3 regions of the Streptomyces sp. NPDC051662 genome follow, and region 2 is predicted to be linked to each of the others. Evidence: riboswitches for the same ligand, from Rfam matches in the RefSeq annotation. Region 2 holds a riboswitch; each other region holds the start of a gene.
What was found. A riboswitch is a leader RNA that binds a small molecule or an ion and turns the genes downstream of it on or off. The one in region 2 is predicted to bind thiamine pyrophosphate.
Positions count from the first base shown of each region.

Region 1 (9,854 bases), on a different contig from region 2:
GGGCCCGGTCTGCTGCATCTGCCGGCCGTCTACCGCGATCTGTTCGTCAAGACCGGTAAGGAGCCGCTGGAGAGCCTCGTCCGGCTCGGCCAGGTGGATCCGGCGAGCCGGCATGTCTTCGCCGACGGTACCGACGTACGGCTGCCCAACGCGTCGCGCGGCGGGGTGGTCTCCGCCCTGGACGCGGCGCTGGGCGCGGGCGCCGGGGAGCGCTGGGGGGAGTTCCTCGGCCGCGCCCGGGACGCCTGGGACCGCTCGCGCCGTCCACTGCTGGAGGAGCCGCTGTGGGCGGACTGGCGGGTGCTCGGCCGGGATCCGTACCCAGCCGTACGACAGCGCCGGCTGCTCCGCGGCGCCCGGCAGGCCACGACGGTCGCGGAGATCGGCGCCTGGGAGCTGGCAGATCCGCGACTGGCGGCGCTGCTGGACGGTTATGCCCTGTCGTACGGGCTCGACCCGCGGCACGCCCCGGCGAGCGCCGCCCTGCTGCCGTATCTGGAGCAGACCTTCGGCAGCTGGTATGTCGGCGGCGGGATGCGGGAGTTGGCCCGCGCGGTGTACGAACGGTGCCTGGCCCGCCGGGTGGAGTTCGTCTTCGGCGCCGAGGTGGCCCGGATCGTCGAGAAGGACGGCGCGGCGACAGGGATCGAGCTGGCGGACGGCACGGTCGTGGAGGCCGACCATGTGGTGGCGGGCATCGCGCCCGGCCCTCTCGTGGAATGGCGGCTCGACGGGGACGGTGACGTACGGCCTTCGGGCACGGAGACCACGCCGCCCGCGCGGCTCACCGTGCTGCTGGCGCTGCGCGGCGCCCGTGAACCCGGCGCCGCGCACCGGACGGTGGTGCACTCCCCGGACGGGAGCGCCGAGGCCGCCGAGATCTTCGCGGGCCGGACCGCGACGCGGCCCACGGTCACGGTGCTGCGGCCCGACGACCCGGCGACGCGCCCCGACGACGGCCATGAGGCGGTCACCCTCACCGCGACAGTGGCCCCGCAGGGCCCGGTCGACTGGTCCGACGCGGCGCCGCGCGAGCGGTACGCCGATGCGCTGGTGGCGGCGGCGGGGGCGGCCGTGCCGGAGCTCGCGGAGCGGATCCTCTGGCGCGAAGTGCGTACCCCCGCCGATACGGCGGTGTGGACGGGAGCCGCGGGCGGTGCCGTACCGGCGCCCGCGCTGGCCGGGGCCGAGGGCCGGACGCTGCTTCCCGCGAACTCCACCCGGCTGTCCGGGCTGTACCGCGCGGGGGGCTGGGCACATCCGGGCGGCGGGCTCGCGCACGCCGGGATGTCGGGAGCGCTGGTCGCCGGACTGATCGTCGAGGGGGCGGACTTCCGCGGCTCCCAGTGAGCCACGGGCACCGCTACGGGCACCGCCGCGGGAACCGCCACCGCGCCCGCTCCGTCGACAAGCGCGCTGCCGGGCACTCCTGACGGGTCGTCAGCGCCCGTCGGTCTCAGTACCGGTACTGCTGCTCGTTGTAGTCGGGGTCCTGGTAGCCCTGCCGGTGCGGCTCCTGCTGGGGTGACGGCGGGAACTGCTCCCCGTCGCGGTCGCGCTGCTGCGGGACCCACACACCGCCGGGCGGGGTCTCGCCGCCGTACTGCTGCTGGCCGCCGTACGGGTCGGCGTACTGCTGCTGACCACCGAAGCTGTCGTACGAGCCGTACTGCTGGCCGCTGTCGGCCGAGCCGGGGTACGGGTCGGTGTACGCGGCGTACTGCTGCTGCCCGGCGTCGTAGCCGTACTGCTGCGCGTAGGCGTCCTGACCGGGATACATGTCCTGGCCGGAGTGGTAGGCGTCCTGGGGTACGTGGCCGTCGTGGCCCGTCGGCTGCTGCTGCCCGTACTCCGGATACGCGTCATATCCGCCGCCGTACTCATGCGCGCCGCCGCCGCCGGCCGCCGCGCCCGCGCCCGCGTGGGGCTGCTGCTGGTGGGCCTCACGAGCCGCGTCGTCGTATATCCCGTACTGCCCGGTGTCATCGGGCAGCGGCTCCGGCTCGTACACCGCGGCGGCCGGCGCGGGCGGCTCCGCCGGGTACGCGGCCGTCGCGGGTGGCTCCGGGTCGTACGCCACCGGCTCGTACTCCAGGTCCGAGACCTCAAGCGCGGGCTCGCGCTCCTCCGCCTGCCGGCTCCCGGCCTTGCGGCGGCGGCTCGCGCCGGGGCTGCCGCCTATCGCCCAACCCGTCGAGAATCCGCGGCGGAAGGACAGCGTCACATACGTCTGGCCGACCGCGAACGCGACCGCGCCCAGCGCGATGACATATATGGAGGGGATCAGTACGCCGAGGACGACGCCCATGAAGCCGGAGAAGGCGAGCAGCCGCCAGCGCAGCCGCGCCTTGTACTGGAGCAGTACCTCACCGAGCAGCCACAGCGCCACGATGCCGAACGCGATGTAGAGGACCGTCCAGCCCATGCCCGCCCCTCTCCTGGGCCCACCGCCCCGGGACAGGGCGGGTACGGCCGGTCACGACTGCTCGTGCAGTCCGAGATTCTCGTAGATTTCGAGCGTCGCCGTGGAGTTGTTGAGTGTGATGAAGTGCAAGCCGGGGACACCCTCGGAGAGCAGTTCGGCACAGAACTCCGTCGCGAACTCGATGCCAATGGAGCGTACAGCGGCGGGATCCTCCTTGACCGAGAGGATCCGCTCTTTCAGCTCGGGAGGGAAGACCGCGGTGGAGAGCTGCGGCAATCGCTCCAGCATCTTCACACTGGTGACCGGCATGATTTCCGGAATGATCGGCGTCTCGCAACCGGCGGTGGCGACGCGGTCGCGCAGCCGCAGATAGCCCTCGGGGTCGAAGAACATCTGCGTGATCGCGTAATCGGCGCCCGCGCGGCACTTGTTCACGAAGTGCCCGACGTCGGTCTCCCAGTCGGTGGAGCGCGGATGCATCTCGGGGAAGGCCGCCACTCCGACACAGAAGTCCCCTGACTCCTTGATCAGGCTGACCAGTTCGGAGGCGTAGCGCACACCGTCGGGGTGCTTGATCCACTCGGCCATGGGGTCGCCGGGCGGATCGCCCCGTACGGCGAGGATGTTACGGATCCCGGCGTCGGCGTACTGCCCGACCATGTTGCGCAGTTCGGCGACGGACTGGCCGACGGCCGTGAGGTGCGCGACCGGTGTGAGCGTGGTGTCGGCGGCGATCCGCTCCGTCGCCCTGACCGTGCCCGCGCGGGTGGAGCCGCCCGCGCCATAGGTCACGGAGACGAAGCTCGGGGCGACCGCCTCGATCCGGCGCAGTGCGTTCCAGAGGTTCCGCTCGCCCTTCTCCGTCTTGGGCGCCCAGAACTCGAAGGAGAACGAAGTCTTGCCGGTCGCGAGCAGATCACGCACGGTCAGCGCGTGATCCGATCTGGTCGAAGCTGTACCTAGGGCCATATGTGCAGGCTATCGAGGGTGTGCCGGTCCCCCAACCGGAGGCGGGGCTTTTGGCTGGATTGCCGGGTAAGTGGCCACACTCCCTCACGCTCCGTTCCCATACGGCGAACCGCCGTCCTCCGCGCGTGAACACCGCCGTCATCCGGCGTACAGCCGCCCTTCACACTGCCGTCATTCGCACCGCCGTCATTCGCACCGCCGTCACACGGCACGGTCCCGCACCCGCTTCGCCAGGGCCGCGGTCGCCGCCGCCGGGTCGTCGGCCTCGGTGATCGCCCGTACGACGACGACCCGGCGCGCACCGGCGTCCAGCACCTCGTCGAGATTGGCCGCGTCGATCCCGCCGATCGCGAACCAGGGCCGCTCCGTGGCACGGGACGCGGCGTACCGCACCAGTCCCAGCCCCGGCGCGTGGCGCCCCGGCTTGGTGGGGGTGGGCCAGCAGGGGCCCGTACAGAAGTAGTCCACGCCGGGCTCGGCGACCGCCGCGTCCACCTCGGCCTCGGCATGGGTGGAACGGCCGATCAGCGGGGCGTCCCCGAGGATCGCGCGCGCGGCGGGGACGGGCAGATCGCCCTGTCCCAGATGCAGCACGTCGGAGCCGATGGCATGGGCCACATCGGCGCGGTCGTTCACGGCGAGCAGCCGGCCGTGCCGACGGCAGGCGTCCGCGAAGACCCGGAGATGGTCCAGCTCCTCGGCCGCCTCCATGCCCTTGTCGCGCAGTTGCACGATGTCCACGCCCGACGCGAGTACCGCGTCGAGGAACTCGGGGAGATCCCCCTGCCGCTTACGGGCGTCCGTGCACAGATAGAGCCGGGCGTCGGAGAGCGACGCGGAAGCCGTGGACATGGAAGATCCCCCCGTGGTGTTGGGTCGGCGGTGCGCGGCGGCCGGCCCACGACCGGACGGTCGTACGGGGCCGCCGCGCACCGCGGATGGTGATGTCTCAGACGGCGAGCGCCTGGGCCCGGCGCTTCACCTCCGTGCCGCGATTCTCACTGAGCGCCTGCGCGGGCGTGCCCGGCAGCGTGGGGTCGGGGGTGAAGAGCCACTCAAGCATCTCTTCGTCGGTGAAGCTGTCGTCCCTCAGGAGCGTCAGGGTGCCCGCGAGCCCCTTGACGACCTTGTTGCCGTCGATGAAGGCGGCGGGCACCTGGAGCGTCCTGTTCTCGCCGCGGCGCACCGCGATCAGCTGGCCTTCCTTCACCAGCTGCCGCACACGCGTCACCTCGACATCGAGCTTTTCCGCGATGTCCGGCAGGTGGAGCCAGGCGGGGACGAGAGCATCGATCTTTGCGTCAATCTCGGTCACAAGGACAAGCGTGCCATCCCGGACTGACAGACGGTAGCCGAGGAGCCCCAATCGGGCCGCCGCCCCGGCGGGGCCGGGGGCCCGGGACGGGCTCCCGCCCGAGGTCAGAGGGCGGCTTCGCGCAGCGGTACGGACGGGTCCGCGGTCCGCTCGGGGTCCAGCCGCGCGCCCGCCTCGATCAGCTTGCGCCCCTGGGCCAGATCCCGGGGCCTGCCGACGGCCAGCAGCGCGGTCGGCAGGCCGTCCCGCAGCCACACCACCGACCAGGCGCTCTCGGCCGGATCGCCGCGCCACACCAGGGTGTCGCCGGCCGCGTGGTGGCCCGCGTACTGCACGAAGCGGCCGAACTGCTCCGACCAGAAGTACGGCACGGGGTCGTAGACCGCGTCGGTCTCGCCGGTCACCTGCGCGGCGACCGTGCGCGGCCCCTGGAGCGCGTTGTCCCAGTGATGTACGAGCAGTCGCTCTCCGTAACGGGCCGAGGGGAACGAGGCGCAGTCACCGACCGCGTACACCTCGGGCAGCGAGGTCCGCAGCCGCTCGTCCGCCACGATGGCGCCGTCCTGGCCCAGCTCGATGCCCGATCCGGCCAGCCAGCCCGTCGCGGGCCGCGCGCCGATGCCCACGACCACCGCGTCGGCGGCCAGCCGCCGGCCGTCGGCGAGGATCACCGCGCCCGGTTCGACACCGGCCACCGGGGCGTCCGTCAGCAGTTCGGCCCCGCACTCCGGGTACCAGCGGGTCATGGGCGCGGCGATCTCGGCGGGCAGGACGCCCGCGAGCGGCCGGTCGGCCGCCTCCACCACGGTCACGGCGCAGCCCGCCTCCCGGGCGGCGGTGGTGAACTCCGCGCCGATCCATCCGGCGCCGACCACCACGACCCGCTGTCGTCGGCCGAGTACCGGACGCAGCCGCTCCGCGTCGTCCAGCGTGCGCAGCAGATGGACCCCGGGCAGCGACTCGGTGCCCGGCAGACCGATCGGTTCCGCGCCGGTCGCGATGACCAGCACGTCGTACGGGACGGGCCCGCGCGCGGTGTCCAGTTCCCGTGCGCCGGGGCGCAGTCCGGTGACATCGAGCCCGAGCCTGAGCCGGACGGAGAGCGCCGTGAAATCGATGTCGAAGGCCGAGCTCTCGGCCTTGCCCAGCAGGACCGCCTTGGAGAGCGGCGGCCGGTCGTACGGCGGATGCGGCTCGGCGCCGAGCACCGTCACCGGGCCGCCGAAGCCCTTCTCCCGCAGGGCCACCGCGGTCTGCACCCCCGCCATGCCCGCGCCGACGATGACCACCCGCGGCTGTCCCGCCGCTGCCGGCTCCCGCTGTCCCTGCTGTCGCTCGCTCACCCGATCACCTTAGACAGCCCGCCTCACACAAGCTGACGGAACATCCGTCGGAGGCCGCCCTTCACGCCCGTGTCCCCGCCCCTCGTACCCGGCGGCGGACGAGGCCGTCCAGTGAACGGGCCACCGCCATCGCTCCCTTACAAGGCGGAGGACAGGGCGTTAGTCTGGCTTTCGACACTACCTCGCGGGAGTCCGGACGCACCGGGCTGAGAGGGAGGCTGAGGCGGCCTCCGACCGTACGAACCTGATCCGGGTCATGCCGGCGAAGGGAGGGGCTGGACGCCCATGCAGTCACCCCATCAAGGAACCGGTACGGGCTCCGACGTCCTCGTCATCGGGGGCGGGCTCATCGGCCTGGTCACCGCCTGGCGCGCGGCGGGGCGCGGGCTGCGTACCGCCGTCACCGACCCCGAGCCGGGCGGCGGCGCGGCGCGGGTCGCGGCGGGGATGCTCGCCGCCGTCACGGAACTCCACCACGGCGAGGAGACATTGCTCGGCCTCAACCTCGCCTCCGCCGCGCGCTACCCGGACTTCGTCGCCGAACTGGAGGCGGCGAGCGGCCGGGACACCGGCTATCGCGCCTGTGGCACCCTCGCGGTCGCCCTGGACACCGACGACCGTGCCCAGCTGCGTGAACTGCACGACCTCCAGCAGCGCTCGGGGCTGACGTCCCAGTGGCTCACGGGCCGCGAGTGCCGACGTCTGGAACCGATGCTCGCGCCGGGCGTCCGCGGCGGTCTGCGCGTCGACGGCGACCATCAGATCGATCCCCGCCGCCTGGCCGCGGCCCTGCTGACCGCGTGCGAACGGGCCGGGGTGGTCTTCCACCGCGGCCACGCCGACCGGCTCTCCGTCGTACGCGACCGGGCCACCGGCGCCGTCCTGGCCGACGGCCGCGCGCTCACCGCGGACCAGGTGGTACTGGCGGCCGGCAGCCTCAGCGGCCGGCTCGGGGGCGTACCGGCCGATGTCCTGCCGCCCGTACGGCCCGTCAAGGGCCAGGTCCTGCGGCTGACCGTGCCCGGTACGTACGCGCCCTTCCTCTCCAGGACGGTCCGGGCCGTGGTGCGCGGCAGCCACATCTATCTGGTGCCGCGCGAGAACGGCGAACTGGTCGTCGGCGCCACCAGCGAGGAACTGGGCTGGGACACCACGGTCACGGCGGGCGGAGTGTACGAACTGCTGCGGGACGCGCACGAACTCGTCCCCGGCATCACGGAACTGCCGCTCACCGAGACCCTCGCCGGGCTGCGTCCCGGCTCACCGGACAACGCGCCGCTGCTCGGGCCCACCGCGCTGCCGGGGCTGTCCCTCGCCACCGGCCACTACCGCAACGGGGTCCTGCTCACACCCGTCACCGGCGACGCGATGGCCGCGGTGCTGACGACCGGTGAGCTTCCCCCGGAGGCCCGCGCCTTCTCCCCGTCGCGTTTCTCCTCGCGCCGCTCACCCGTCGCGGCCATCCCTCAGGAGCAGCCCGTATGAACATCTCCGTGAACGGCGAGCCCCGCGAGCTCGCGCCCGCCACCACCCTCGACGTCGTGGTCGCCACGCTCACCCCGGCGCCCTCGGGGGTCGCCGCGGCCGTCAACGAGACGGTCGTCCCGCGCACCCGCTGGTCGGGCACACCACTCAGCGACGGCGACCGCGTCGAGATCCTCACCGCGGTCCAGGGGGGCTGAACCATGGCCGACGATCCGCTGACCATCGGCTCCACCACGTTCGCCTCCAGGCTGATCATGGGCACGGGCGGCGCGCCCAGCCTCGACGTGCTGGAACGGTCCCTGATCGCCTCCGGTACCGAACTCACCACGGTCGCGATGCGCCGCATCGATCCCGCGGTACACGGCTCCGTCCTGTCCGTACTCGACTCGCTGGGCATCCGCGCGCTGCCCAACACGGCGGGCTGCTTCACCGCCGGCGAGGCGGTACTCACGGCGCGGCTCGCCCGCGAGGCGCTCGGTACGGACTGGATCAAGCTGGAGGTCGTCGCGGACGAGCGCACGCTGCTGCCCGACCCCATCGAACTGCTCGACGCGGCGGAGACCCTGGTCGACGACGGCTTCACCGTCCTGCCGTACACCAATGACGACCCCGTGCTCGCCGCGAAGCTGGAGGACGTGGGGTGCGCGGCGATCATGCCGCTGGGCTCGCCGATCGGCTCCGGGCTCGGCATCCGCAACCCGCACAACTTCGAGTTGATCGTGGAGCGGGCGGGGGTGCCGGTGATCCTGGACGCGGGGGCGGGTACGGCGTCGGACGCGTCGCTGGCGATGGAGCTGGGATGCGCGGCGGTGATGCTGGCGTCGGCGGTGACGCGGGCGCGGGAGCCGGTACTGATGGCGGAGGCGATGCGGTACGCGGTATCGGCGGGCCGGCTGGCGTGGCGGGCGGGCCGGATGCCGCGGCGGCGGATCGCTTGGGCGTCGTCGCCGGTGGAGGGGGTGGCGTCACTGGACAGGGAGAGGCCGGCGTTCCCCTAGAGGCGGGGGCGCCTCCCGGCGGGGGGTTCGGTGCGCCTTCGGCGCGGTGCGCCGTCCGGCGGGGGGCGGGGTGCGGTGCGCCTTCGGCGCGGGGTGCGTTGTGGTGCCGGGGGCCGGGGCCTCCGGAGGTACATGTCCGGACGGCATGATTTACGGCGCGACTCCGCCCAGTCGATGGTTCGGGCGTCCGTGCGCCACAAATCACGCTTTAGTGTCCGGACACGCACCTCCTACGACCCCGACCCCCTCCCCCGGTGGTCCGCCTCGCGCACGACCGGGCCAGTCCGTGACGGGCGGTGAAGGGGGGCGCGCAGGGGTCGTGTCCGGGACGTAGAGCGTGATTTGTGGCGCGCGAACGCCCGCATCTAGACGTCCGGCTGCTGCGCGCCGTAAATCATGCAGTCCCGGATGCGAGCCCGGAGCGACCACCGGCAACCACCCGCACCCGAAAACCGGCCCCAGCCGAAACGCACCCCGGAAACCGCTCCCCGCAGATCGTAGACTCGGGCGCGTGGATACGAGCCTCAAAGACCCCATCGTCGGGCGCGTGCTCGACGGCCGCTACCGCGTGGACGCGCGGATCGCTGTGGGCGGTATGGCCACGGTCTACCGGGCCGTCGACACCCGGCTCGACCGGGTCCTCGCCCTCAAGGTGATGCACCCCGCCCTCGCCGCCGACGTCACCTTCGTCGAGCGCTTCATCCGCGAGGCCAAGTCGGTGGCCCGGCTGGCGCATCCCAATGTCGTCGCGGTCTTCGACCAGGGCGCCGAGGGCGCGTACGTCTATCTGGCGATGGAGTATGTCGCGGGGTGCACGCTGCGCGATGTCGTGCGGGAGCGTGGGGCGCTTCGGCCGCGGGCCGCGCTGGACATTCTGGAGCCGGTGCTGGCCGCGCTGGGGGCCGCGCACCGCGCGGGGTTCGTGCACCGGGACATGAAGCCGGAGAACGTGCTGATAGGGGACGACGGCCGGGTCAAGGTCGCCGACTTCGGACTCGTGCGGGCGGTCGGCGATGTCACGAACACCACCGGGAGCGTCCTCGGAACGGTGTCGTATCTGGCGCCCGAGCAGATCGAGGACGGCGCGTCGGACGCCCGCGTCGATGTGTACGCCTGCGGGGTCGTCCTCCACGAGATGCTGACCGGTGCCAAGCCGCATGGCGGGGACACCCCCGCGCAGGTGCTCTACCGGCATCTGAACGAGGACGTGCCCGCGCCGTCGGCCGCCGTGCCGGGGCTCGCCGTCGAGCTGGACGAACTGGTCGCGGCGGCGACCGCCCGTAACCCCGAGACGCGGCCCGCCGACGCGGTGGCGCTGC
Region 1 covers NZ_JBFAZD010000002.1:338,236-348,089, forward strand. The annotation lists gene AB0M67_RS04195 (NAD(P)/FAD-dependent oxidoreductase) at 1-1,350, shown strand, start outside; gene AB0M67_RS04200 (hypothetical protein) at 1,457-2,425, opposite strand; gene metF (methylenetetrahydrofolate reductase [NAD(P)H]) at 2,477-3,394, opposite strand; gene thiE (thiamine phosphate synthase) at 3,596-4,246, opposite strand; gene AB0M67_RS04215 (Rv2175c family DNA-binding protein) at 4,344-4,709, opposite strand; gene AB0M67_RS04220 (FAD-dependent oxidoreductase) at 4,814-5,977, opposite strand; TPP riboswitch at 6,227-6,340, shown strand; gene thiO (glycine oxidase ThiO) at 6,338-7,537, shown strand; gene thiS (sulfur carrier protein ThiS) at 7,534-7,734, shown strand; gene AB0M67_RS04235 (thiazole synthase) at 7,738-8,535, shown strand; gene pknB (Stk1 family PASTA domain-containing Ser/Thr kinase) at 9,047-9,854, shown strand, end outside.
Region 1: it holds a riboswitch for thiamine pyrophosphate, as region 2 does, so the genes downstream of both, thiO (glycine oxidase ThiO) here and thiC (phosphomethylpyrimidine synthase ThiC) in region 2, are expected to answer to the same signal.

Region 2 (9,854 bases):
AAGGACGATGGCGGTTCGGGACGTACTCACAGGGCTGCCCTGGTGGGTGAAGTGGATCGCGGTTCCCGTGATCGTCCTTGTCGTGTTCGGCGGACTGATCACGACGGTCATCTCGATCGTGGTCGGCCTGCTCTTCAAGGTGCTGATCCTGGTGGCTCTGGTCGGTGGACTGGTCTATGTCGTACGGAAGTTCATGTCTTCCTCATCCTCCTCGTCACGCGGCGACTGGTAGGGGCCCCGGCGGGCTCCCGGCTCGAACGGCCGTTAGCCCGCGCGAGGGAAAGGTGAAGGGGAAACCATCCCTCACCCCGGCCTGCCCCTAGAGTGGCAAACCACTGCCGCGCCCTGGGAAAACAGCATTGACGATCGCTCTGACCATTGGTTTGTGCGATTTTTCTGGGCGGGGCCTCAAGGTTCCTCGGGTCCGCCCCAAGGTTCCTTCGGTCCCTCGGTTCCCTCAGGGGTGCGGCGGGCGCGCGGGGGCGGCCCCCGCGGGCGGGCTCGCGCCCGTCAGCACGCCTGGGGGTGACCTATGGCCACAGCTGCACGTACCACAGCCCCGACTCTGATCGGTTCGGTACAGCGGGCGCTGCGACTGCTGGAGTCGGCGGGCTCCCATCCGGACGGGGCTCCCGCGAAGCAGCTCGCACGCGAGGCCGGACTGCCGCTTCCCACCGCCTACCACCTGCTGCGCACGCTGGCCCACGAGGGCTATCTCCGCCGTGAGAAGGGCGTCTTTCTCCTCGGCGACGCCGTACAGCGGCTGGCACACGGTGACGGCCAGCAGAATCGTCGCAGCAAGATCACCGAATCGCTCGGCCGATGGCATGAGGCGACCGGCGTCCCGGTGTACTTCGCGGTTTACGACGACGGTGAGATCGATCTCGTCTCCGTGGCGGACAGCCCCGCGGCCCCGGCGGTCGCCCATGGCGCGGACATCCGTGAGACGGGGCACGCGCACGCGCTCGGCCAGTGTCTGCTCAGCCGGCTCGACGAGGAATCCCGCCGCGATCATCTGGACCGCTATCCCGTCCGCCCGCTCACGCCCTACTCCGTGCCGGACCGCGGGACGCTGCTGGCGCGCCTCGGCTCGCTGGGACCGGCCGAGCCGGTGGTGGAGCGCCAGGAGTACCGGCTCGGTACCGTCTGCGCGGCCGTACCGATCCAGGCCGGAGTCACCGCGGGCTCAGTGGCCATTTCCGTACCACTCCATCAACAGGAGCGACTGCTTCCGGCGATCGAACGGTTACGTAGAGAGATCGAATCACTGGCGAGCTCTCTCGCCTTCTCTATCAGTATCTGAAAAATTACTCCTTGTGATCTGCTAGCGCTTACAGCACGATTGCGTCAAGGGGATCCACGGGATCATTCCCAGCCACTGCTTCATCTACTCCGGAGTACACGATGCGCGAGTCGGTCCAGGCCGAGGTCCTGATGAGCTTCCTCGTCTCCGAGGAGCTCTCGTTCCGAATCCCGGTGGAACTCCACTACGAGATGAGGGATCCCTATGCCGTGCGGATGACCTTCCATCTGCCCGGCGATGCCCCCGTGACCTGGACTTTCGGCCGTGAGCTGCTGCTCGACGGAATCAACACGCCCAGTGGGGACGGCGATGTGCATATCGCGCCGACCACTCCGGAGGACCTCTCCGACGTCCATATGCGGCTCCAGGTCGGCGACGACCACGCCCTCTTCCGGGTCAGCGCGGCGCCGCTGGTGGCCTTCCTCGACCGTACGGACCGGTTGGTTCCGCTCGGTCAGGAGCGCACGCTCAGTGACTTCGAGGGCAATCTGGAGGAGGCACTCGGCCGCATCCTCGCCGAGGAGAACGCCGGCTGACCCGGTTGACCTGGCAGACCTCGTTGCCCTGTCGGCCCGGCTGACCCGGCTGACGGCTGACCGGCCGTCCGGCCCCGCGTGGTCACTTCTTGCGCCGGCGTCCCCTGCCACCGAGCTTGCGGGTCAGCGCGTTCTGTCCCGGCACCGAGAGGGACGCCGCTGGGCCCGGTCCAGGCGATGAACCCGGTCCAGGCACTGGGCCCTGGCCGGGTGCGGAATCCGGTCCGGACGGGGAAGCCGCCCCGGGGCCCGGCCCCGTAGGCGCCGGGTACGGTGCCGTGGCGGGCGCCTCCGGGGCCTGCCGGTCGGAGGAGACCACCAGCGCCGCCAGCGCCGTCGTGACCGGCACCGACGCGACCAGGCCGATCGAGCCCACCAGGGTCCGGACGATCTCCTCCGCCACCAGCTCGCTGTTCGCGACCGTTCCCATGCTCGACTGCGCGATCGAGAAGAGCAGCAGAAGCGGCAGCGCCGCGCCCGCGTAGGCGAGGACGAGCGTATTGACCACCGAGGCGATATGGTCCCGGCCGATCCGGATGGCCGCCCGGTAGAGCGCGCGTGGCCCCATCGAGGGATCCGCCTGACGCAGCTCCCAGACCGCCGAGGTCTGGGTCACCGTCACATCGTCCAGCACGCCGAGCGAACCGATGATCACGCCTGCCAGCAGCAGACCGCTCATATCGATCTCGGGATACAGGCCATGGATCAGCCCGGTGTTGTCATCGGTATTGCCGGTCAGGCTCGCCCAGCCGATGAAGACCGACCCCAGCAGTCCGATCAGCAGCAGCGAGATCAGCGTGCCCAGGACCGCGACCGAGGTACGCGCCGTCAGGCCATGGCAGAGATAGAGGGCGATCAGCATGATCGCGCTGGCCCCGACGACCGCCACGATCAGCGGGTTCGATCCCTGCAGAATCGCGGGCAGGATGAAGAGCGTCAGAATGGCGAACGAGGCGACGAGCGCGACCAGCGCCATGATGCCGCGCATCCGCCCCACCACGACCACGACGAGCGCGAAGATCCCGGCCAGCAGCGTCAGCGGGAACTTACGGTCCACGTCCGTAACGGAGTACTGGAGATCCCGCGGTGCATCGGGTGCGTATGCCACCACGACACCCTGTTTCACGTGAAACTGCCGGGGCGCGTCCGGCTGGACGACCTCGATGAAGGTACGCCCCTTCTCCTTGCCAGTCGTGACCTCGACCGTGGCCTTCTTGCACTCCCCGGTCTCCGCCTGCTGCGCCTCACGCCCCTGGGGCTTGGTGAGGTCGCCCGTCGACGGGAGCTGGGAGGCGTTGACGTCCTTGCAGTCGACCCGTTCGATCCGTACGACCTGGCCCTGTTCCGTCTGCCGGTCGAAGCCCACACCGGTGCGCTCATGGGCCGGGGCGCTGCCCGGCCAGAGCACGGCCAGCCCGACGGCCACAGCTGCCGCGAACGGAATCAGGACCGCCGCGATGACCTTGCGGAGGTGCTGGGAGACCGGAGCGGCCGGCCCATGGCTGTGCGAGTGGCCGTGCGCTTCGTGAGTCTGCTGGGGAGGGGTCACCGACCGATCATCGCAAGAAGGAAGAGGCCCTCTGTTCAGCACGCCGGATATGACGCTAGCGTGGAGGCAACCTTTGCACACGCGGGAGCTCGGAGCACCGGGCTGAGAGGGCGCTGACTGTGTGGTCCCGGGGGTACTTCCCCGGACACCTGCGCTGCGCCGACCGCTGAACCTGTTACCGGGTAATGCCGGCGTAGGGAGTAGGTCTCATGACCGTTCAGGACACACATCCGTCTGCCTCCGACTCGGGGAATCCGAGCGAGACCGGAAAGTCCATCGGCTGGCACAAGGGATACGTCCAGGGTTCACGCCCGGACCTCCAGGTGCCGGTCCGCCAAGTGCATCTCACCAACGGCAAGGACGTGACGCTGTACGACACGTCGGGTCCGTACACCGATCCCGGCGTCGAAACCGACGTACGACGGGGTCTCGCACCGCTGCGCGAGAACTGGATCATCGGTCGCGGTGACACCGAGGAGTACGCGGGCCGACCGGTCCGTCCCGAGGACGACGGGCTCAAGCACACCTCCCCGCGCGGGGGGCTGCTCCGGAGCGGATCGACCGATCTGCGGGGACTCGACGCGGTCTTCCCCGGCCGGTCGCGCCAGCCCAGGCGGAGCCGGGACGGGCAGCCGGTGACGCAGCTCGCGTATGCCCGGCGCGGTGACATCACCCCGGAGATGGAGTACGTCGCGATCCGGGAGAACGTATCCCCGGAGGTCGTCCGTGAGGAGATCGCCGCCGGGCGGGCCGTACTGCCTGCCAACGTCAATCACCCGGAGATCGAGCCGATGATCATCGGCAAGCGGTTCCTGGTGAAGGTCAACGCCAATATCGGCAATTCCGCCGTCACTTCCTCCATCGAGGAGGAGGTGGAGAAGATGACCTGGGCGACGCGGTGGGGCGCGGATACGGTCATGGACCTCTCGACGGGCCGCAATATCCACACCACCCGGGAGTGGGTGCTGCGTAATTCCCCCGTCCCCATCGGCACCGTCCCGCTGTACCAGGCGCTCGAAAAGGTGGACGGCAAGGCCGAGGAGCTGACCTGGGACATCTACAAGGACACGGTCGTCGAGCAGGCCGAGCAGGGCGTCGACTACATGACGGTGCACGCCGGAGTGCTGCTGCGCTACGTGCCGCTGACGGCCCGTCGTAAGACGGGGATCGTCTCGCGCGGTGGTTCGATCATGGCCGCCTGGTGTCTCGCGCACCACAAGGAGTCGTTCCTATACGAGAACTTCGAGGAGCTGTGCGAGATCCTCGCGGCCTACGACGTGACGTACTCCCTGGGTGACGGCCTGCGGCCCGGTTGTATCGCGGACGCCAACGACGAGGCGCAGTTCGCCGAGTTGCGCACGCTGGGCGAGCTCAACTCGACCGCGAAGCGACTGGGCGTACAGACGATGATCGAGGGCCCGGGGCATGTCCCGATGCACAAGATCAAGGAGAACATCGACCTTCAGCAGGAGATCTGCGAGGAGGCGCCGTTCTACACGCTCGGCCCGCTGACGACCGATGTGGCCCCGGCGTACGACCACATCACTTCCGGCATCGGCGCGGCGATGATCGCGTGGTGGGGCACGGCGATGCTCTGCTACGTCACGCCCAAGGAGCACCTCGGACTGCCGGATCGCGACGATGTGAAGACCGGGGTCATCACATACAAGATCGCGGCGCATGCGGCGGACCTCGCCAAGGGGCATCCGGGGGCGCAGGAGTGGGACGACGCGCTGTCCGACGCGCGGTTCGAGTTCCGCTGGGAGGACCAGTTCAATCTGGCCCTCGACCCGGACACGGCACGGGAGTTCCATGACGAGACCCTGCCGGCCGAACCGGCGAAGACGGCGCATTTCTGCTCGATGTGCGGCCCCAAGTTCTGCTCGATGAAGATCTCGCAGGACATCAGGCGCAGGCACGGCGGTGAGATGGAGTCGGCCGGGACGGAGGCCGCCGGGATGGAGCCCGCCGAGATCGAGGCGGGCATGGCGGAGAAGTCCAAGGAGTTCGCCGCGGCGGGCAACCGGGTGTATCTGCCGCTCGCGGACTGAGCGAGCGTCCGTCACCAGAGCGTCTGGCACCAGGGCGTCGGTCGTCGGGGCGTCTTTCACTGGGGCGTCCATGGCCGGGGTGTCCGTCGCCGGGACCCCTGTCGCTGGGGCGTCTTTCACCGGGGCGCTTCCGCGGTCGAGGCGTCGCGTGGACCGAGCACCGGCCGGGGGCTACTCCGGCCGGTGCTCCGGACCGCCGAAGTCGGGGCTGGAGAAGTCCGGGCTGCTGAACGTCGGACGCCTGCCGTCGGTCGAGCCCTCGTCCGGGCTGGAGAAGTCCGGGCGGCTGTAGCCGATCTTGGGCAGGTGCTTCGCCGGCGGTGTCTGGCGCGGTACGGGCGGGGCGGCCGGGGTGCCGGCGCTCGGGTCGGCCAACGCCGCCCGCAGGAAGGGCAGGATGCCGCGCTCCAGCAGGGCCTGGCGCCAGGCCTCTCGCGCGCGGGCCACCTCGTCGGGCAACTCGCCGCCCCACGAGTCCTCGGCAGGAAGCTGGGTCGCGGTATTGCGCAGGGCCGTGACGAGCAGACCGACCGCGGCGACCAGGAGGCCGACGACGGTCACGGCGGCGAAGAACCATCCGACCGCGACCATGCTGCGGGCGAAGGCGGGCGGCGGGCTGAGCGCTTTGAGGAGGTAGCCGACAAGCAGGAAGATCACCGCCGCGGTGCCGCCGAGTACCGGCGCCAGCACGGCGACAACGGCCATGAGCCCCGCGCCGGCGTCCGGAGCCTCGCTCCCCGACGGGGTCGAGGCGACGTCGTGGGCCGATGAGGAAGAGGGCGCCGGTGAGCGGAATTCCTCGCGGACCTTCGCGAAATGCTCGTACTCCGCGGCGGCGGACGTGGTGATCAGCGCCGTGGCGCTCAGGGCCATCGTGCGCAGTTGCTCGCTGGTGAGCCGCTGTCCGACCGCGGCGAGTTCCGCACGGTCATGTGTTTGGCGCAGTGCCTCGTCGAGGATTCGCTCGAAATCCGCGCGATCCTCGCTCAGCAGGTGTGGAGCGCTGTTCATGTGCATCCCCCGATGCTCCGTAGGGCCGGTTCGCCCGCGTGGGACGGGCAGTTGGCGGAAACGGAGGAGAGCCTGCTACGGATAAGGCGATGGTAGGGCTGTTGTGGCGGGGCGTGACAGGGGGTTTCGGGAATTCACCTGTCACACATCGATTCAGTCGTCCAGCGGAAGCTGTACGACCAGCAGCTTTCCCGCCATGGTGACCCCACCGTCCATCGCGATGGCAAGTCCATCGGCATATACGTGCGGCCCTTCCACCAGCGGGCCTGTGTCGCCTTCGTCGTCCGAAGCGTCTTCTGTACCGACTTCGCCGAGCAGATAGGGAATGGGGCTGTGTCCGTGCACGACGCGCTGTCCGCCGTACTGGGAAAGCAGTTCGCGCACGGCCTGCGGCCCGCCGTCGTCACGGAACGCGAAGCGTTTGGTGAGCTTACGGAACAAATCCCAGCATTCGTCGGCGTCATTGCGGGTGAGGATCTGATGGACGGTGTCGTTGACGTCCTCGATGGTGGATCCGTAGTCGAGATAAGCCGTTGTGTCGGAGTGCATCAGCAGATGCTCGTCCTCCTCGACAACCGCGTCGAGCCGGGACATCCACTGCAGATGGACATCCTGGAGGCGCTCCATATCGGTCCGCTGACCGCCGTTGAGCAGCCAGGCGGCCTGGAAAGTGGCGGTACCCGCACCTGAGCTGACGGGCGTGTCGCCGAATCGCTTGGCGCCGATGAGCAGCAGTTCGTGATTGCCCATCAGGGCCTTGCAGTAGCCACCGGCCGCCGCCGCCTCCGCGGAGAGCCGCATGACGAGGTCGATGACACCGATGCCGTCGGGGCCGCGGTCGGTGAAGTCGCCGAGGAACCAGAGCCGGGCGTTGCCCGCCGCCCAGTGGCCGTCGGCGTCGATGAGGTCCTGCGCGGCCAGCGCGGCGACCAGTTCGTCGAGATAGCCGTGCACATCGCCGACGGCGTAGAGCGGGCCGCGGCCGTCGGGCGCCGAGGGCTCCACGGCGTCGACCCGTACCTGGACCGTGTCCCCGCGGTTGATCACCGGGAGGTCGCGCTCGGTGGGGGTGTAGCCCTCCGGCGGTTCGTGGTCCGGGATCGCGTTGCCGGGATGCCCTGACGGGCCGTCGGCCGGTGTGCCGGACGGTCCGGGCTCTCCGGACTGCACGGGAACCTGCGCGTACGGCGGTACGCGGAAGTCGCGCAACGTCGCCGTCCGCACCACGGGTCCCTCGCCGGCCCCCTGTGTCATCGACCCCTCCACCACCGTCGCGCCGCCGTACACCTCTCGGGCCCGCCGGGCTGGATGGGGGTGAGCCCATCGCAGGTAGGACGAGGTCCGTGGTGTCGTGCGCCCATCATAGGAACGCCGCTCCCGCTCTGTGACGCACCAGGGGGGAGAATTCGGCGGGACCTCGGGTTCAACGGCTGTTTTCACGCCGATCGCCCGAATTGCGAAAAGGTCTGGTCCTTCTTCCGGCCTCTGGGGCGGTGAGTCTCCGGCACAGTTCGGCGAGTCGTCGAGGGTGTTCGGCGAGTCTCCGGGTCTGTTCCGGCGAGTCGTTGGGCCCGCCCGAGAATCTCCGGGACCGTGGGGCGGTTCTCCGGGCCGCCCGACAGGTCTCCGGGACCGCTCCACAGGCCCGGGGACCGTACCGTCCGTTGTCCTCGGGCCTCGGCGGGCCTCAGCTCTCGGCCCCCGGTCAGTCGCCCGCGGGGGACCGGGGCGCGCTGACCGTGGTGCGCGGGGGCCGCCGTTGGGAAGAGGTCCGGATGATCAGTTCGGTCGGTATCACCTGCTCGACCGGCCGGCCGTTGTCGATCCCCTCGATGGCGTCGATCAGGAGCTGGATGACGGCGGTACCGATACGGCGCGGCTTGAGCGAGAGCGTGGTGATGGGCGGTTCGGTCGCGGCGTAGACCGTGGACTCGCTGCAGCAGACCAGCAGCAGATCCTCGGGAACGCGCAGCCCGTAGCGCCGGGCGGCGGCGAGCAGGTCGGTGCCGTTGGGGTCGAAGAGACCGTAGACGGCGTCGGGGCGGTCGGGACGGGCCAGCAGCCGGTCGGCGGCGACGGCCCCGGCGCACGGGTCATGGGCGGGATAGGACTCGTAGACCGGGTCCTGGCCGACGCGCTCGCACCAGTGCAGATAGGCGGTGGTGGAGAGCCGGGTGTAGGTGTCCGTGGTGGTGCCGGTGAGCAGGCCGATCCTGCGCGCTCCGGCCGCGGCGAGATGGTCGAGCAGTTCGAGGACGGCCGCCTCGTGGTCGTTGTCGACCCAGGCGGTGACGGGGAGGGTGCCCGCGGGCCGGCCGTCGGAGACGACGGGAAGGCCCTGGCGGACGAGTTCGGTGACGACCGGATCGTGGTCGGAGGGGTCGATGACGACGGTGCCGTCGAGGGCGACGTTCGACCAGACGTCATGGCGGGAGGTGGCGGGGAGGATGACGAGGGCGTAACCGCGGGCGAGCGCGGCGGAGGTCGCGGCCCTGGCCATCTCGGCGAAGTAGGCGAACTCGGTGAAGGTGAAAGGTTCATCCCCGTATGTGGTCACGGTCAGGCCGATGAGCCCTGACTTGCCGGTACGGAGGGTTCGGGCGGCGGCGGAAGGCCGGTAGCCGAGGCGCTCTGCGACTTCTCGGACATGGCGTCGGGTGGCGTCGGGTAACCGTCCCTTGCCGTTGAGCGCGTCCGAGACAGTCGTGATGGAGACACCGGCTGCGGCGGCTACGTCCCGGATGCCCGCCCGACTTTGCCGGCTGCCCCGGCGGGTTGTGTCCGTCCGGCTCACCTGGTGTTTCCCTGCTGCTGTCATGGCGAGCCGATAGTAGGGCGCTGAGGGGCGGTGGGGCCGGTCGCATATGCACCCGGCAGCAGGCACGTTTCTGCATGATCAAAAATAATGAACAAGCTTGGAAAAAAGGAGGTTGATGGGTTTCGCATTGCTCTGCCATGCAAGGAGCGGCATGGACCTGTCGAAGGGCCCATGTTTCGAAGAGGTCTCAACTCACCTCTACGAGGGATGCGCGCCACGGCGCAGGCCACCGGCGCGCGCCGGGAAGGCGAGCGCGCCCCACCCCTGGGGGCTTTCCCGGTGCCCGCCATTCGCAGGGGCCCCGAATCCTCATAAGGTGAGCAGTATTGAAGATGTAAGGACCCGTGAACGGCCGAGGAGGACCTGCGGTGAGTGAGACGAGCCCCAAGCTGCGTGCCGAGCTGGACGGCATCCCCACGTACAAGCCGGGCAAGCCCGCGGCGGCCGGCGGACCCGTCGCGTACAAGCTGTCCTCCAACGAGAACCCCTATCCGCCGCTGCCCGGGGTCATGGAGCAGGCGATCTCGGCCGCGGGTGTCTTCAACCGCTACCCGGACATGGCCTGCACCGGCCTGATGAACGAGCT
Region 2 covers NZ_JBFAZD010000004.1:201,009-210,862, forward strand. The annotation lists gene AB0M67_RS08615 (DUF5326 family protein) at 8-232, shown strand; gene AB0M67_RS08620 (helix-turn-helix domain-containing protein) at 533-1,303, shown strand; gene AB0M67_RS08625 (SsgA family sporulation/cell division regulator) at 1,405-1,839, shown strand; gene AB0M67_RS08630 (YibE/F family protein) at 1,922-3,388, opposite strand; TPP riboswitch at 3,460-3,605, shown strand; gene thiC (phosphomethylpyrimidine synthase ThiC) at 3,598-5,439, shown strand; gene AB0M67_RS08640 (hypothetical protein) at 5,611-6,456, opposite strand; gene AB0M67_RS08645 (metallophosphoesterase) at 6,604-7,704, opposite strand; gene AB0M67_RS08650 (LacI family DNA-binding transcriptional regulator) at 8,156-9,268, opposite strand; gene hisC (histidinol-phosphate transaminase) at 9,637-9,854, shown strand, end outside.

Region 3 (9,854 bases), on a different contig from region 2:
TACCATCGGCAGATCCACCTCCCGCCAGGCGCGCAGCGGCGACGCCCCGAGGACGGCCGCCGCCTCGCGCAGCCGTCCGTCCACCGCGCGCAGCACCGGCAGCATCGTCCGTACGACGAAGGGGACCCCCACCAGCGCCTGGGCGAGCGGCACCAGGATCCAGGAAGCCCGCAGATCCAGTGGCGGCTTGTCGAGCGTGATCAGGAAGCCGAAGCCGACGGTCACGGCCGAGACCCCGAGCGGCAGCATCAGCAGCGCGTCGAGGCCCCGTACGAGACGGCCCGCGCGCCGGGTGAGCGCGGCGGCGGCCAGTCCGCCCACCACCAGCGCGATGGCGGTCGCGACGAGCGCGTACCGCAGGGAGTTCCAGACCGCCTCCAGCGGCGGTACGAGGAAGGTGCCGCCGCTGGAATCCACCGAACCGAGGGCCCGGTAGTAGTCGAGTCCGTACCCGCCGGAACCGCTCAGGGAGCGTTCGACGAGGACCCCCAACGGCACCAGGATCAGCAGCAGTACGGTGCCGAGCACCCCGCCGAGCAGCGCCCACTGCCCGGCGCCGCGCGGCCGGTGGGCGGTCAGCGCGGGGTCGACCAGCCGCAGGGCGCCCTCCCGCTTCCGTACGGTCCACGCGTGCACCGCGAGGACCGCGCCGACCGCCGCGAACTGCACCAGCGTGAGCACGGCGGCGGTGGGCAGATCGAGGAGTTGCGCGGTCTGCCGGTAGATCTCCACCTCCAGGGTGGAGAAGCCGGGGCCGCCCAGGATCTGTACGACCCCGAAGGAGGTGAAGGTGAAGAGGAAGACCATCAGCGCGGCGGCGGCGACGGCGGGGCCGAGGGCGGGCAGGGTCACCCGCCACCAGGCCGCGAGCCGTCCCGCGCCGAGTACCCGCGCCGCTTCTTCCTGACGCGGGTCGAGCTGCGACCACAGGCCGCCCACCGTCCTGACGACGACCGCGTAGTTGAAGAAGACATGCGCGAGAAGGATCGCCCAGACGGAGGTGTCGAGCCGGGGGCCCCACAGCTCGTCGAGGAGTCCGCCGCGCCCGAGCAGCGCCAGGAAGGCGGTGCCGACGACCACCGTCGGCAGTACGAACGGGACGGTGACGACCGCGCGCAGCAGCTGTTTGCCGGGGAAGTCGAAACGTGCGAAGACATAGGCGCCCGGCAGCGCGATCAGCAGGGTGAGCGCGGTGGAGGCGAGCGCCTGCCAGGTGGTGAACCACAGGACGTCGAGGATGTCCGGGCGGGTCAGTACGTCCCCGATCCGGCCGAGCCGCCAGCCACCGTCCGTCTTCAGCCCCCGGCCGACGATCGCGGCCACCGGGTAGGCGAAGAAGACCGCGAAGAACGCGACGGGCAGGGCCATGAGGGCGAGCCGGACGGCGTTTCCGCGCCCCCGGCCCCGGCCGCGCCCCGACCGTCCTCCCCCTGGCGTCCTGGGTGTTACTTCACTACGAGTGAGGACCACGACTGGATCCACTGCTCACGGTGGGCGGCGATCGTCTCGGGCGCCACGGTCCCGGGGGTGTCGACGGTCGCGCCGAACTTCGTGAACAGCTCGGGCAGCGGGACGTCCTTGACCACGGGGTTGACGAACATGTTCAGCGGCATGTCCGCCTGGAACTTCTCCCCGATCAGGAAGTCCAGCAGCGCCTTGCCGCCGGCCTCGTTCTTCGCGCCGTCCAGCAGACCGGCGAACTCGGTCTGCCGGAAGCAGGTACCGGTGGCGACCCCGGTCGGCGCCTCCTCGGGCCGGGGCTCGGCGTACAGCACCTCGACCGGCGGGCTGGAGGCGTACGAGACGACGAGCGGCCGGTCGGCCTTGGCCTTCTTGCCGCCGGCTGAGCCGGAGAAGGTGTCGTTGTACGCCTGCTCCCAGCTGTCCACGACCTGGACGCCGTTGTCCTTCAGCTTCTTCCAGTAGTCCTGCCAGCCGTTGTCGCCGTAGCGCGCGACCGTGCCGAGGAGGAAGCCGAGGCCGGGTGAGGAGGTGGCCGCGTTCTCGGTGACGAGCAGGTTCTTGTACTGGGGCTTGATCAGATCGTCGAAGGACCGCGGCGGCGCGAGCTTCTTGTCCGCGAAGTACTTCTTGTCGTAGTTCACACAGATGTCGCCGGTGTCGATGGGGGTGACGCGGTTCTTGTCCTTGTCGAGCCGCGTGCTCTCCTCGACGCGGTCCAGGCCCTTCGCCTCGTACGGCGTGAACAGGCCGTTGTCGAGGGCACGGGACAGAAGGGTGTTGTCGACACCGAAGAAGACATCGCCCTGGGGCGAACCCTTCGTCAGGATCTCCTTGTTGAGTGCCTCACCGGCGTCGCCGCTCTTCAGCACCTTGACCGTGTATCCGGTCTCCTTGGTGAACTCCTTCAGCACGGCGGGCGAGGCGTTGAACGAGTCATGGCTGACGAGGGTGACGGTCTTCGACCGCGAACCGCCGTCGCCGGACGACGTGGAGCCGTCGGACCCGCCGCAGGCGGCGAGCGCCGAGACACCCAGCGCGGCGGCGAGCGCGCCGGCGGCGGCCCTTCTCGTACTGGCACGGGAACTGCTACGGGTACTGCTCACTGACTTTCCTCCTGGGATGTCCAGGAGAAGACGCGGCCCTGCCCGGAGTCCGGCCGGACTCCGGGCAGGGCGCTACAGCTTGAGTGGTGTCCGAACTTCCTACCCAGAATGACCTGGGCAAGGTTCAGAGGGTCTGCGACCGCTGCCCGCTCCCACGGACATGTGCCGCACTCTCAGCGCTGTGGCGCTCCCCTGTCGGAAAATATGCAAAGCGTTCAGGCCAAGGTTACCCCCTGGCGCCGTACGGGCTCCTACCGCTCCGAGGCGGCCAACTGTCCGCACGCTCCGTCGATCTCCTGGCCCCGCGTGTCCCGTACGGTCACCGGCACCCCATGGGCCGCGATCGCCTCGACGAACGCCTTCTCGTCCTCGGGGCGCGACGCCGTCCACTTCGAGCCGGGCGTCGGGTTGAGCGGGATCAGATTGACGTGCACCCGCTTGCCCTTGAGCAGCCGGCCCAGCCGGTCGCCGCGCCACGCCTGGTCGTTGATGTCGCGGATCAGCGCGTACTCGATGGAGACCCGGCGGCCCGACTTCTCCGCGTACTCCCAGGCGGCGTCCAGTACTTCCCGCACCTTCCACCGCGTGTTGACCGGGACGAGGGTGTCGCGCAACTCGTCGTCGGGAGCGTGCAGGGAGACCGCGAGCCGGCATTTGAAGCCCTCGTCGGCGAAGCGCAGCATCGCGGGCACCAGACCGACCGTCGAGACGGTGATCCCGCGCTGCGAGAGGCCCAGGCCGTCCGGCTCGGGGTCGGTCAGCCGGCGGATCGCCCCGACCACCCGCTTGTAGTTGGCGAGCGGCTCGCCCATACCCATGAAGACGATGTTGGACAGCCGCGAAGGACCGCCGGGGACCTCGCCGTCCCGCAGCGCGCGCATCCCGTCGACGATCTGGTGCACGATCTCGGCGGTGGAGAGGTTACGGTCAAGACCGGCCTGGCCGGTGGCGCAGAACGGGCAGTTCATCCCGCAGCCCGCCTGCGAGGAGATGCACATGGTGACCCGGTCCGGGTAGCGCATCAGCACCGACTCGACGAGGGTGCCGTCATGCAGCCGCCAGAGGGTCTTACGGGTGGTGTCGTCGTCGCACGAGATGTGCCGTACCACCGACATCAGGTCGGGCAGCAGCTCCGTGGCGAGCTTCTGGCGCGCGGCGGCCGGGATGTCGGTCCACTGCTCGGGGTCGTGCGCGTACCGCGCGAAGTAGTGCTGGGACAGCTGCTTGGCGCGGAACGGCTTCTCGCCGATCGCGGCGACGGCCTCGCGTCGCTCGGCGGGGCTGAGATCGGCGAGATGCCGCGGGGGCTTCTTGGCTCCGCGGGGCGCGACGAAAGTGAGTTCTCCGGGTGTCGGCGGGGCCATGAAAAACCAAATCTCCTCGGTGCGGCGAGGCCGGGCTCCCCCCGCCGTGGCGGGGGGTACGGCAGGGCTGTGCCGGTGCCGGGAGACCTCACGGGAACGGCTTCACAGCCGCGGGGCTCAAAAGGGCCCGCCACCCGTGAGTGGCGAGCCCTTTCAGGGTAACCGGTACCGCTCAGCCCGAGCCCACGAAGAGGACCAGCAGCAGCCAGACCACCGGCGCCGTGGGCAGCAGGGAGTCCAGCCGGTCCATGATCCCGCCGTGGCCGGGCAGCAGTGTGCCCATGTCCTTGATGCCGAGATCCCGCTTGATCATGGACTCGCCGAGATCACCGAGGGTGGCACTGGCCGCGACCGCGAGGCCCAGCAGCAGCCCCTGCCACCAGACACCGTCGTCGATCAGGAACTCCATGCAGAGCGCACCCGCCGCCATCGCGAAGACGACGGCTCCGGCCAGTCCCTCCCTGGTCTTGCCCGGGCTGATACGGGGCGCCAGCTTGTGCGTGCCGAAGCGCCAGCCGACCGCGTACGCGCCCGTGTCGCTGACGACCGTCAGCACGAGGAACATCAGCACCCGCCAGGGACCGTCGTGCGCCGTGAGCATCATCGCGACGAAGGTGGCCAGGAACGGTACGTAGAACGCGGCGAAGACCCCCGCCGTGACATCTCTGAGATAGCCCTCGGGCGGTTCCGTCATCCGCCAGATCAGCACCGCGAGCGCGGTGAGGGCCATCGCGACCCAGGCACCCTCCGCCCCCCGCGCGTATCCGGCGATGACCATCGCGGCGCCACCGACGGCCAGCGGGACGAGCGGTGCCTTGATGCCCTTCTTCTCATCGAGCCGTGAGGTCAGCTCCCACAGCCCGATCACCACCGCGATCGCTATGACACCGATGAAGACGGCCTTGACGATGAAGAGCGAGGCCGCGACCACCGCGCCGAGCCCGACGCCGACCCCTATGGCCGCACGCAGGTCACGTCCGGCCCGCTTCTTCGGCGGGGGAGGCGGAGGCGCTGCCATGGGCTCCTGCGGAGTCTTGTCACGGAACAGGGGGCCGCCCGGCCGGGCAGCCCCCCGGTCGTCACGCTGGTCCCCGTTGTCGACGGGTCCGTCGGGCACGATGGGCATGGGCCGAGTCTGCTGTGCGGGATGCTCATCGTACGCGGGACCCGCCGGGAGGGCCCCCGGGTCGGTCGGTCCCCAGTATCCGGCTGTCGACGAGGCTCCCCGGAAAGAGTCGTTCATCAGACTTCGAGCAGCTCGGCTTCCTTGTGCTTGAGCAGCTCGTCCACCTGCGCGACATACTTCGCGGTGGTGTCGTCGAGCTCCTTCTCGGCGCGGCGGCCCTCGTCCTCGCCGACCTCGCCGTCCTTGATCAGCTTGTCGATGGTCTCCTTGGCCTTGCGGCGGACCGCGCGGATCGAGATCTTCGAGTCCTCGGCCTTGGTCTTGGCGACCTTGATGAACTCCTTGCGGCGGTCCTGCGTCAGCTCGGGGAACACCACCCGGATGATGTTGCCGTCGTTGCTCGGATTGACACCGAGGTCGGAGTCGCGGATCGCCTGCTCGATATTGCGCAGCGCGCTCTTGTCGAACGGGGTCACCACGGCCATCCGCGCCTCGGGCACGGCGAACGAGGCCAGCTGGTTGATCGGGGTCAGGGCACCGTAGTAGTCCGCCACGATCTTGTTGAACATCGCCGGGTGCGCCCGCCCTGTGCGGATCGCGGCGAAGTCGTCTTTGGCGACCAGGACGGCCTTCTCCATCTTCTCCTCGGCCTCGAGGAGGGTCTCTTCGATCACCACTTGCTCCTGCGTGTCTTGAGTGGGCCCGGCGTACGAATCGGCCGGCGGAACCTGCGTCGCGTCTTGTCCTGCACGGTGTCCGACCGGCAGGGCTTTGTCCATCCCCGTATGGGGCAGCCCCGGATCAGCTCCGGGTGCCCTGGTCGCTCACGAGTGTGCCGATCTTCTCACCCTTGACCGCACGCGCGATATTGCCTTCCTTCAGCAATTCGAAGACGAGGATCGGCAACTTGTTGTCCTGGCACAGCGTGATGGCGGTCATGTCGGCGACACGGAGATCACCGGCGATCACCTCGCCGTACTCCAGGGCGTCGAACTTGACCGCGGCGGGATTGGTCTTGGGGTCGGAGTCATACACCCCGTCGACCCCGTTCTTCCCCATCAACAATGCCTCGGCGTCGATTTCCAGCGCGCGCTGGGCGGCCGTGGTGTCCGTCGAGAAGTACGGCATGCCCATACCGGCGCCGAAGATCACGACACGTCCCTTCTCCAGGTGACGCACGGCGCGGAGGGGGATGTAGGGCTCCGCGACCTGGCCCATGGTGATGGCGGTCTGGACACGGGAGTCGATGCCCTCCTTCTCCAGGAAGTCCTGGAGGGCGAGGCAGTTCATGACCGTGCCGAGCATGCCCATGTAGTCGGAGCGCGCCCGGTCCATGCCGCGCTGCTGGAGTTCGGCGCCCCGGAAGAAGTTGCCCCCGCCGATGACGACCGCGATCTGGGCGCCGTCACGGACGACGGCGGCGATCTCGCGGGCGATGGCGTGGACGACATCGGGGTCGACGCCGAGCGCTCCCCGGCCGGCGAACGCCTCACCGGACAGCTTCAGCATGAAGCGGCCGTGACCGTGGCCCCTGCCGTCGTCACTCTTGTTGCCGTCGTCGCTTGTGTCGGCCTGTTCCATGGAGATCTCCTCGTGCGCATACGAAGAAGGCCACTGCCGGGGTCCTCGCGGTTCCCTGTGCGGCAATGGCCTCCTCGTCAGATCTGCGGCCGCCCGGCAGGTACCCGGACGACTGCGTCAGACCCTATCGGGGTCTTCGGTTGATCGCGTACAGACTCAGACGCCGACCTTGATGCGCACGAAGCGCGTCAGGGCGACACCGGCCTCGTCCAGGATCTTCTGAACGGACTTCTTGTTGTCCTTGGCGAACGCCTGCTCCGTGACGACGACCTCCTTGAAGAAGCCGTTGACGCGACCCTCGACGATCTTCGGCAGGGCGGCCTCGGGCTTGCCCTCCTCGCGCGAGGTGGCCTCGGCCACGCGGCGCTCGTTCTCGACCGTCTCGGCCGGGACCTCGTCGCGGCTCAGGTACTTCGGGGCGAAGGCGGCGATGTGCTGCGCGACGTCCTTGGCCACCTCGGCGTTCTCCTTGTCCAGCTGGACGAGGACGCCGACCTGCGGCGGGAGGTCGGGCATGGTGCGGTGCATGTAGGCGGCCACGTAACCGCCGGTGAACTGCGCGAAGCGGTCCAGGACGATCTTCTCGCCAAGGTTGGCGTTCGCCTCGTCGACATACGCCTGCACGGTCTTGCCAGCCTCGATTTCGGAGGCGAGCAGCGCCGGGAGGTCGGCCGGGGACGTCGCCGCGACGTGGGCGGCGAGGGTGTTGGCGACGGTCTGGAACTTGTCGCCCTTGGCGACGAAGTCCGTCTCGCACTTCAGCTCAAGCAGGACACCGGACGTCTTGTCCTCGGAGATGAGGGAGACGACGGCGCCGTTCTCGGCCGAACGGCCCTCGCGCTTGGCGACGCCCTTCTGGCCCTTGACACGGAGAAGCTCGACGGCCTTGTCGACGTTGCCGTCCGCCTCGTCGAGCGCCTTCTTGCAGTCCATCATGCCGGCGCCGGTGAGCTCACGGAGCTTCTTGACGTCAGCGGCGGTGTAATTCGCCATGATCTGTAATTCTCTCTCGAAGGTCTGAAGGATCTACGGGTGAACGGCGGGGGCCGGTGGGCCCCCGCCGTCAACTACCGAACCTGGTAAAGGTCAGGCCTGCTCGGTGTCCGCGGCCGGAGCGGCCTCGGCGGGCGCCTCGGCCTGCTCCGCGTCGGCGACCTTCTCCGTCTCCGCGGAGGTCTGGACTTCGCCCTCGGCCTTGGCCTCGGCCGGCTTCTCGGCGTCGTCCTTCTTCTCGCCCTCAAGCAGGTCGCGCTCCCACTCGGCGAGCGGCTCGCCGGCGGCCTTCTCGCCCGGCTTCGAGTCACCGGTGGCGACGCCGGAACGGGCGATGAGGCCCTCGGCGACGGCGTCGGCGATCACGCGGGTGAGCAGGGTGACGGAGCGGATCGCGTCGTCGTTGCCCGGGATCTTGTAGTCGACCTCGTCGGGGTCGCAGTTGGTGTCGAGGATCGCGACGACCGGGATGTGGAGCTTGCGCGCCTCACCGACGGCGATGTGCTCCTTCTTGGTGTCGACGATCCAGACGGCGCTGGGCACCTTCTGCATCTCGCGGATACCACCGAGGGTCTTCTCCAGCTTGGCCTTCTCGCGGGAGAGGACCAGCAGCTCCTTCTTGGTGAGGCCGGAGGCGGCCACGTCCTCGAAGTCGATCTGCTCAAGCTCCTTCAGACGCTGAAGGCGCTTGTAGACGGTGGAGAAGTTGGTGAGCATGCCGCCCAGCCAGCGCTGGTTGACGTAGGGCATGCCGACGCGCGTCGCCTGCTCGGCGATGGCCTCCTGGGCCTGCTTCTTCGTACCGACGAACATGATGGAGCCGCCGTGCGCGACGGTCTCCTTGACGAACTCGTAGGCGCGGTCGATGTACGACAGCGACTGGAGCAGGTCGATGATGTAGATGCCGTTGCGCTCGGTGAAGATGAAGCGCTTCATCTTCGGGTTCCAGCGACGGGTCTGGTGACCGAAGTGGACGCCGCTCTCCAGCAGCTCCCGCATCGTGACGACGGCCATGGCCGTACTCCTTGAGATACTCGGTTGTCGCGTCCGCCGGACGGCAGTCGCGCCTGACGCCCCGATGCGCCGTGCCACGGAAATCCGAGACCGAGAAGCGCTGACATCGGCGCGAAAGGGCCGATGGCGGGGCGTGCGAAGTCGACCCGGTGACCCGGATCGCCACAAGAAGTGTACGGGACCTTCGCACCCCCGGGTGACGGCGCTGTCCACAACCCGTCAGTACTCCACAGATCCCGTTCATGATCAGCGCGATGGGGCCCTCGTGCGCGACCGTGGAACACATGACCACTCTCCGTAATCGCTTCGGCGCACCCGTCCCACGGCTTCCACGGCTTCCGGCGCTCCCTCTCCTCCGCTCCGCGCTCCTCGCTGTTGTCCTGGCCGTCGTCCCGGCTGTCGTCCTGGCTCCGCTCGGGCTTCGACCGGCCCCGGAGGCGGTGGCGGCCGAAGCACCCGGGGGCGGGGCCGGGCACCGAACCGACCGGGTGTGGCCCGTGGGCTCACGTCCGGCGTTGCTGCGGGGCTGGGAGCCGCCCGCTTCGGCGTACGGTCCCGGTCATCGCGGGGTGGATCTGGCCGCGTCGGCCGGGGCGCCGGTCCGGGCGGCGGCGGCCGGCCGCGTCTCCTTCGCGGGACGGGTGGCGGGGCGCGGGGTGCTCTCGATCACGCTGTCCGGTACGGGCGATCCGCCGCTGCGGACCACCTACGAACCGGTGTCACCGCTTGTCGCCGAAGGGGACGACGTATGGGCGGGCCGGCCGGTCGCCACGGTGACGGGCGCGCCGTCCCACTGCGCGCCGGGCTGTCTGCACTGGGGTCTGCTGCGGGGTGCGGTCTATCTGAACCCGCTGTCCCTGCTGCCCCGTGAGCTGCTGCGCCGGGGGCCGTCGCGGCTCCTGCCGGTCTTCGGCGTTCCCGAGCCGGAGCCTGGACGACTCCGGCGGGGTGCGTGGTGGACATCAGCGGCGCGTGCGCCGGTGTACGCGCCCGGCTCTCAGCCCCGTACGCCGCGCAGCACCATGGAGACGGCCGCCTCGGCGATCTCCGGGGGCGCCTCGGCCGCGCCGAGTTCGATACGTCTGACCGCCGCGTCCACGACGCCCTGGAGCAGCATGGCGGCGAGCCGGGGCTGCTGGTGGCCCAGTTCACCGAGGGCCTCCACGATCATGGCGATCAGACCGCCGTGCGCGGCGCGGATCTTCTCCC
Region 3 covers NZ_JBFAZD010000009.1:276,498-286,351, reverse strand. The annotation lists gene AB0M67_RS17870 (iron ABC transporter permease) at 1-1,368, opposite strand, end outside; gene AB0M67_RS17865 (thiamine ABC transporter substrate-binding protein) at 1,446-2,567, opposite strand; TPP riboswitch at 2,646-2,771, opposite strand; gene rlmN (23S rRNA (adenine(2503)-C(2))-methyltransferase RlmN) at 2,819-3,931, opposite strand; gene AB0M67_RS17855 (phosphatidate cytidylyltransferase) at 4,104-5,174, opposite strand; gene frr (ribosome recycling factor) at 5,174-5,731, opposite strand; gene pyrH (UMP kinase) at 5,859-6,638, opposite strand; gene tsf (translation elongation factor Ts) at 6,795-7,631, opposite strand; gene rpsB (30S ribosomal protein S2) at 7,725-8,645, opposite strand; partial or broken gene AB0M67_RS17830 (peptidoglycan DD-metalloendopeptidase family protein) at 8,888-9,436, shown strand; gene AB0M67_RS17825 (TetR/AcrR family transcriptional regulator) at 9,643-9,854, opposite strand, start outside.
Region 3: it holds a riboswitch for thiamine pyrophosphate, as region 2 does, so the genes downstream of both, AB0M67_RS17865 (thiamine ABC transporter substrate-binding protein) here and thiC (phosphomethylpyrimidine synthase ThiC) in region 2, are expected to answer to the same signal.